Solidesulfovibrio fructosivorans JJ]: one gene and its partner. The protein of the gene in region 2 interacts with the protein of the main gene of each other region in a pairwise test. Links are inferred from orthologs where the notes say so. Each region holds a gene or a part of one and is shown on either strand. Other genes may lie near its edges. The genes, in order: DESFRDRAFT_RS14855 and priA.

Region 1 (3,150 bases), on a different replicon or contig from region 2:
GCGACAAGGCGGCGAAAGCCGGCGACGCCGGCGCGGCCACGCTGCTCGGGCTCGGCATGCTGCGCGGCCGGCTGCCCGGGGACGCGGCCACGGGCACGCGGCTTTTGTCCCAGGCGGCCTGGGCCGGCGATGCCGAGGCCATGTACGCCATGGCCCTGCTCCATCTGGCCCAGGAGGGCGTGGCCGGCAATCCGGCCGAGGCCTTCCGCTGGTGCCGGCTGGCGGCGGCGGCGGGCCTGCCCGAGGCCAAGACGCTTCTGGCCGCCCTGTCCGAGGAGGAGTTCCCCAGCGCCGCCAACCTGGCCAAGGCCATGGATTTCTACCGCGAGGCGGCGGGCGCCGGCGATGCCGAGGCCGGATTCGCCCTGGGGTCGCTGCTCTCCAAGGGTCTGGCCGGACCGCCGGATTTCACCGCCGCCCGCAAATGGTACGAAATGGCGGCCAAGGCCGGCGATTCGCGGGCCCAGTTCAACCTCGGCCTCATGTACCTGACGGGCAAAGGCGGTCCGGCCGACGAGGCCAAGGCGCTTGGCCTCATGCGCGAGGCGGCGGACCAGGGCGATCCCCATGCGCGGTGCAACGTGGCCACCATGGAGCTGACCGGCCGGGGCACCACGGCCGATCCCCGGGAGGCGTTTCGCTGGTACAGATTGGCCGCCGGCCAGGGATTTCCCCAGGCCCAGGCCATGCTGGCGACGTTTTATTACGACGGGCGGGTGGTGCCGCGCGATTTCGAAAGCGCCCTTTTCTGGCTGACCCTGGCCAGCCGCGATCCGGGCGGCGACGCGCTGCTCATCCGGGCCGCCAAGGCCAAGGCGGCGCTTATGCGGCAGCTGACGCCGGAGCAGCTCGAACGCGTGCGCCAGCGCGTGGCCGACTTCTCGCCGGCCGTCTTCGATCCCAAGGCCGAAAAGGCGCTGCTTGCCTCCATCAAGTTCCTGCCGCCGAGCGCCCGGGGCCCGGGGTTCGCCTCCACGCCCAAAAGCGCCCGCAACGTCGCCTCCGAGCCGCCCGAGGTGGACAAAAGCGAGGACAAGGCGCTTTTCTAGAGGTTTTTCAAAAGCAACGAGCCCGGTGGGGAACTTTTCCGTACGAAAAGTTCCCCACCGGGCTCGTCAAAAGCTTTCGCTTCAAGGCGGCCGGCACGCCCCATGCCGGGCGCACGGTCAATGCAGATCTGCCGCGCGGACGTCCCCGCCCGATGGGGCTGAAAATCCCGCGCCGCGCCCGCTAGAACGGCACGTCGTCCATGCCCGAGGCTTCGGACGGGAAGGCCGGGCCGAGATCCTCGTCCTGCCCTCGCGGCGGCTGCTGGCCACGCGGACCACCGCCCTGCTGACCGCCGCCGCGCGGGCCGCCGTAGCCGCCGCCCTGCTGTCCGCCGCCCTGCTGTCCCCCGCCCTGGTAGGAGCGCCGGCCGCCCTGCTGGGACCCGAAGCCCTCTTCGCCCATGGGCGCGTCCGCCGCCATGCCGCCGCGCGAATCGAGACCCTGGACGGTATGTCCCGGCCCGGTCACCACCACCTCGGTGGTATAGCGCTTCTGGCCCTGCTGGTCGTCCCAGCTGCGGGTGCGAAGCGTCCCCTCGATATAGACCAGCCGGCCCTTGGAAAGGTAATTGCCGCAAAACTCCGCCGAACGGCCGTACACGGCCACCCGGTGCCATTCGGTGCGCTCGACCTTGTTGCCGTCGCGGTCCTTGTAGGATTCGTCCGTGGCCACGGAAAAGTTGGCCACCGGGCTGCCCGAGGGCAAATAGGTCAGCTTGGGATCCTGCCCGAGCCGGCCGACTAAGATGACCTTGTTGATGCTGCCGGCCATATACTGCCTCCTGCGCCCGCGCCGAAGCGCGTCTTTCAAAAAATGATTACGGTTTGGGAGCGAGCTTTTCCAGCTCGCCCAGGGCGTCTTCCAGGGCGTAGCTCAGGCTGTCCGCGCTCTTGGGATCGCGGTCGCCAAGGGCCGCTTCCAGGGACGCCTTGAGGGCCATGGCCTTTTCCACACCGGGCAAAAGCGCCTGCCGGTCGGTCCCGGGCAGATCGCCCAGCCGCACCCTGTCGTCCAAAGCCTGGGTCAATTCCAGCAGGCCACGGTGCTCCACGGGCGGCGTCGCCGCCACGGGCCAGGCCAGGGCGTACAGCCTGCTGTAACGGTCCTCGGCCGCCACCTCGTCATAGGTCGTCGCCGTGACGCGTATCTGCAGGTACTTTCCCATGGCTACTCCCTTTCCTCCCAGTCCGTGCGCACCCGGTTGACCACGTCCTGGATGAGGCTCGTCTGGGACTCGGGGCACACGCCCACAAGGGGCGCGCCCTGGTCCACGTTCAGGTCGTGCTGAAAATACACCGCGTAGATGATGCCTTCCGGCCCTTCGTAGGTAAGCGGCTTTTCCCGTTTCATACGCGAAACGATGAAAAGCTCCATGCCGTCCTTGACCGTCACCGAGCGCGGCCCCGAGGCCTTGACCTTCTTGTCCACGCTGGGGATGAAATAATACTTGGCCCGCTCCGGGGCGCGGAAAAGGTAGAGCACCTGCTGTAGGATGGAAGCGATGACCTCGTCCTTGGACAGGTAATGGCGGATAACGCCCAGCTCGGCGCCGGCCTCGACGAAGGTCCCCTCGAGTTCCCGGCGCACTTGGCCGATGACGCCCTTGGCTTCGGCGTAAATGGGCTTGTCGTTGTGTTCGCGGGTAAGCTTGGCCAGAAGCGTTCCCGGCTTTTCGCCGTAGCTCCCGGAAGTCGGCACGACCCGGGTCCCGGCGTCGATGTCGGCGAAACGGACCACGCCGGTATGCGGCGCGGCGACCACGATTTCCTCGTAAGGCGAGGCCTTTATCTTTTCCAGTAAGGCTTTGACGTCTATCACGCGCTTCCCCTGTCGGCCTTCTCGGGCGCGACCTTGGAATTTCGAATGGTGTTACATTGGCCCCCTGGCAACAACACCCATTTCCCATGCATAGGGGGTCCGAGGGGGGCCTCCCGGCAAGGAGATCCAAGAGGCACTGTCGTCGGCCGCGCGCGGCGCATATTCGAAGAATACGCCTTCGCGTCCCCGAACAGCCCCGCCGGCCCAGGCCCCGCTCCCCATAGCCGGGCATCATTTCTCTTCCGGTCCCCTGTCCAATCGATGGTGAGGACCCAATACAAT
Region 2 (3,362 bases):
GAACGTCCTGGCCCACGATCGCTTCAGGGCTTGCCGCGCCGAAAAGCTTGGCGGCCTCCGGATTGGCGAAAACAAACCGGACCCCGTCGTGGATGAGTATGGCGTCGGGCGCGCTTTCCACCACCAGCCGATACTGTTCGCGGCTTTCGCGCAGTTCGTGTTCCTTACGCCGAAAGGCGGCCACATGGCGATACAGGAGGATGAAAAGCAGCAGCGAGGTGATGACGACAAACCCAAGCCCCTTGTAGGAGGAGACCCGCAGCAACAGGTCGGGATCGTCGCGGAACAGGGAAGAAACCAGTCGGTCGGACAAAAGGATCCAGAGGATACCGACCAGCAAATAGACCAGGGTGATCCGCGCGGGTTTGAGGCTGACCAGCCTTTCCGGGGCGTCCTCACCGTTTTGTCGCGTTATGCCCATCCGTCCGCCTTGTTGACGCGGAGTCGTTTCGAACCGCCCCCCGGGTCGTCTACAACATGTCCACAGGATCGAGATCCAGGGTGAAGCGCACCTTGGCCGCGCCGGCCAGGGCCTCCCGACCGGCGGCGAACACCCGGCGCACGCACTGCCAGTCCGGGGATTTGAGCAGGCAGTGAAACCGCCTGCGCCCGGCGACCAGGGCCAACGGCGCCGGGGCCGGCCCCAACACCCGCACTCCGAGCTTGGCCGCGACCTGGCGCATGGCCTCCCCCGCGGCGGCGACGGCGGTGAGGCCGGCCTCCCACTCCCGGGGAAAGCTTACGCGCGCAAGTCCCAGTCGTGTAAATGGAGGATAGCACAAGCGCTTGCGCCGGGAAAGCTCCAGTTCGAAAAAACCTTCAAAATCACCTTTTACCACAAATTGGAAAAAGGGATCGTCGGGCATGCGTGTCTGGATGAGCACACTTCCCGGCCGTTCTCCCCGGCCCGCCCGGCCGGCCAACTGGGTCAGCAGTTGGAAGGTCCGCTCCGAAGCCCGGTAATCGGGCAGATTGCGCCCGAGATCCGCGTCGGCCGCGATCACCAGGGTCACGTCCGGAAAATGATGTCCCTTGGAGAGCATCTGGGTGCCGACCAGCACCTTGGCCCGGCCCGAGGCGAAATCGGCCAGGATGGCCTCGGCCCGCTCGGGCCGCCGGGCGATGTCCTTGTCGAGGCGGGCCACTTCGGTCCCGGCCGGCAGAATGCCGGCCAACTGCTCCTCAAGCATCTCCGCGCCCACACCCATGGGCAGGAAACTCGCTCCGCCGCAGATCGGACACGGCGCGGGGTGGGGCCGGCTGTGGCCGCAATAATGGCAGACCAGCCGTTCCCGGTCCTTGTGGTAGGTGAGCGACAGATCGCAATGGGGGCAACGCACCGGGGTCTCGCAGTCGAGGCAGAAAAGAAGCGGCGCATAGCCACGGCGGTTGAGGAGAATCATGGCCTGGTCGCCATCGGCCACGGTCTCGGCCAAGGCGGCGGCGGCCCGGTCGGTCAACACGCCCACCCGGTCGCCGGTTTCGCGCTGCCCGGCCACGGAGGTGAGTTTTTGCGCCCCGCGCATGTCCACCAGTTCGATGGCCGGCATGCCGCCGCCGCCGATACGGGAGGGCAGGCGCACCATGGGCACATGGCCTTCCCGGGCGGCATGGAAGGTCTTGACGTCGGGCGTGGCCGAACCGAGCACAAGCAGGGCCCCGGCCCGACGCGCCCGGAAAAAGGCCACTTCCTTGGCCTGGTACGGCAGCCGGTCCTCCTGCTTGAACGCGCCGTCGTGCTCCTCGTCGAGGACGATCAGCCCGATGTCGCGAAGAGGCAAAAAAAGGGCCGAACGGGTGCCGACCACAAGCCGCGGCGCGTCGTCCCCGCCAGAGCGGCGAAAGGCGAATTCGCGCGCGGCCGGCGGCTGGTAGCCGTGGTAGAGCAAGGGCGGGCAGCCCGGAAAAGCCTTGGCGGCGGCCCGGTGGAGCCGGGCGGCCAAGGCCACTTCCGGAGCGAGCAGCAGCACCTGCCGCCCCCTCGCCAGGGCCTTGGCGGCAAGTTCCATATAAAGACGCGTCTTGCCGCTGCCGGTCACGCCGAAGACCAGCCGCGCCGCGCCGTCCGGGGCCTCGATCACCGGCCCCAGACTTTCCAGGGCGGCCGCCTGGGCGGTGGTCAGAGGCGGCATGGCGGCCAGGGACGTCTCCCCGCCCCGCTCCGCGAGAGGCCCGACCGCACACTCCGCCGCGCCGGCGCCGTCGTCGAGGCGCACCAGCCCGAGCCCCACCAGCCGGCGCAAGACGGTGAGCGTATCCGGGCCGCACTTTTTCTTGAGGTCGGAAAGCGGCATGGGGCCGACGTCGCACAGGGCATCGAGGACCGCTATCTGGCGGGCCGCGCCGGGACGCACCGGCCAGGGCGGATCGGCGGCAAGGGCGCACAACGGGTCGGCCGCTTCCTCGGACAGCCTACAGCCCATGGTCCCTTCCCGCCAAGCGGCGACCAGTCCGGCCCGGGCCGCCGGGGCAAGGCGGGAAAGCGCCTTGGCCGCGATGCGCCGGGGCAGGCCGGATTCGGTCACCTCGAAAACCACCTGGGAAGTGCGCATGCCCCGCGGCAACAGCGTTCCCAAAATGCGGCCGGGCTCGGCCATGTGCCGGCTGGCCAGATTTTTCACCAGTTCCAGATAGTCGGCGTCGCAGGCCGGACGGCGCTCCAGGGGCCACAGCGCCGGACGCAGGCGAACGCCTTCGGGCGGCGGCGTCCCGACCTCCCAGACCACGCCGGCCCGCAACATGCCGGCAACCGGCACAAGCAGGCACAACCCGACCGGAAAGTCCTCGGGGGTGAAACCGTCCGGCACGGTATAGGTCAGGATGGCATAGGGCGGGGCCGTCAGGGCGACGGCCAGCGAGGGGGCGGCGGTCATGGGACGCATACGAACCAGGGGAGAACCTTTCCCACGGGAAGGTTCTTGCCCCAGGCACCTTCTTCACAGACTTTTGAGGATAACAGAATGTGATTTCTATCCAGGCAACAAGACGGGCAACGATGGGACGGGAAAGCCCGAGAGGGGAGAACCCGGTTTCCTGGGTTTCCCCTCTCGTTCATCCTTTGGCGCTCTAATCGGCAAAGGGCAGAAGTTCGCGCAGGCGCGGCACCAAGGCCTCGCGCAGCGACTCGTCGTGCAGGGCGAAATAGATGTTGGCGGTGAGGTAATCCACCCAGTCGCCGGCGTCGAAGCGCTGGCCCTGGATCTTGACCGCCAGCAGGCGGTTGTTGCCGGCAAGGCCTTTGAGGCCGTCGGTGAGCTGGATTTCGCCGCCATGGCCCGGAGTCACCTTCTCCAGATGGTAGAAGATGTCCGGGAACAGCACGTACCGGCCGACGATGGCGAGCCTGGACGGCGCTTCGTTGA

The links.
Region 1: the proteins of priA (region 2) and DESFRDRAFT_RS14855 interact in binary tests that used the Escherichia coli proteins (3 or more experiments, as listed by UniProt). The link is inferred for Solidesulfovibrio fructosivorans JJ] from one-to-one orthologs.

What each region holds. Positions count from the first base shown.
Region 1 is NZ_AECZ01000023.1:9,040-12,189, reverse strand. Bases 27-2,868 are described here. They hold DESFRDRAFT_RS14855 (single-stranded DNA-binding protein), read right to left. Parts: upstream 1,822-2,868; coding sequence 1,231-1,821; downstream 27-1,230. Other genes in these bases: DESFRDRAFT_RS14845 (hypothetical protein), read right to left, coding at 2,218-2,868; DESFRDRAFT_RS14850 (hypothetical protein), read right to left, coding at 1,868-2,215; DESFRDRAFT_RS14860 (tetratricopeptide repeat protein), read left to right, coding at 27-1,049. Outside these bases: more of DESFRDRAFT_RS14860, read left to right, coding at 1-26. UniProt on the Escherichia coli protein: Plays an important role in DNA replication, recombination and repair. Binds to ssDNA and to an array of partner proteins to recruit them to their sites of action during DNA metabolism. Acts as a sliding platform that migrates on DNA via reptation.
Region 2 is NZ_AECZ01000020.1:67,977-71,338, forward strand. Bases 173-3,226 are described here. They hold priA (replication restart helicase PriA), read right to left. Parts: upstream 2,874-3,226; coding sequence 471-2,873; downstream 173-470. Other genes in these bases: DESFRDRAFT_RS14150 (PAS domain S-box protein), read right to left, coding at 173-421; galU (UTP--glucose-1-phosphate uridylyltransferase GalU), read right to left, coding at 3,067-3,226. Outside these bases: more of DESFRDRAFT_RS14150, read right to left, coding at 1-172; more of galU, read right to left, coding at 3,227-3,362.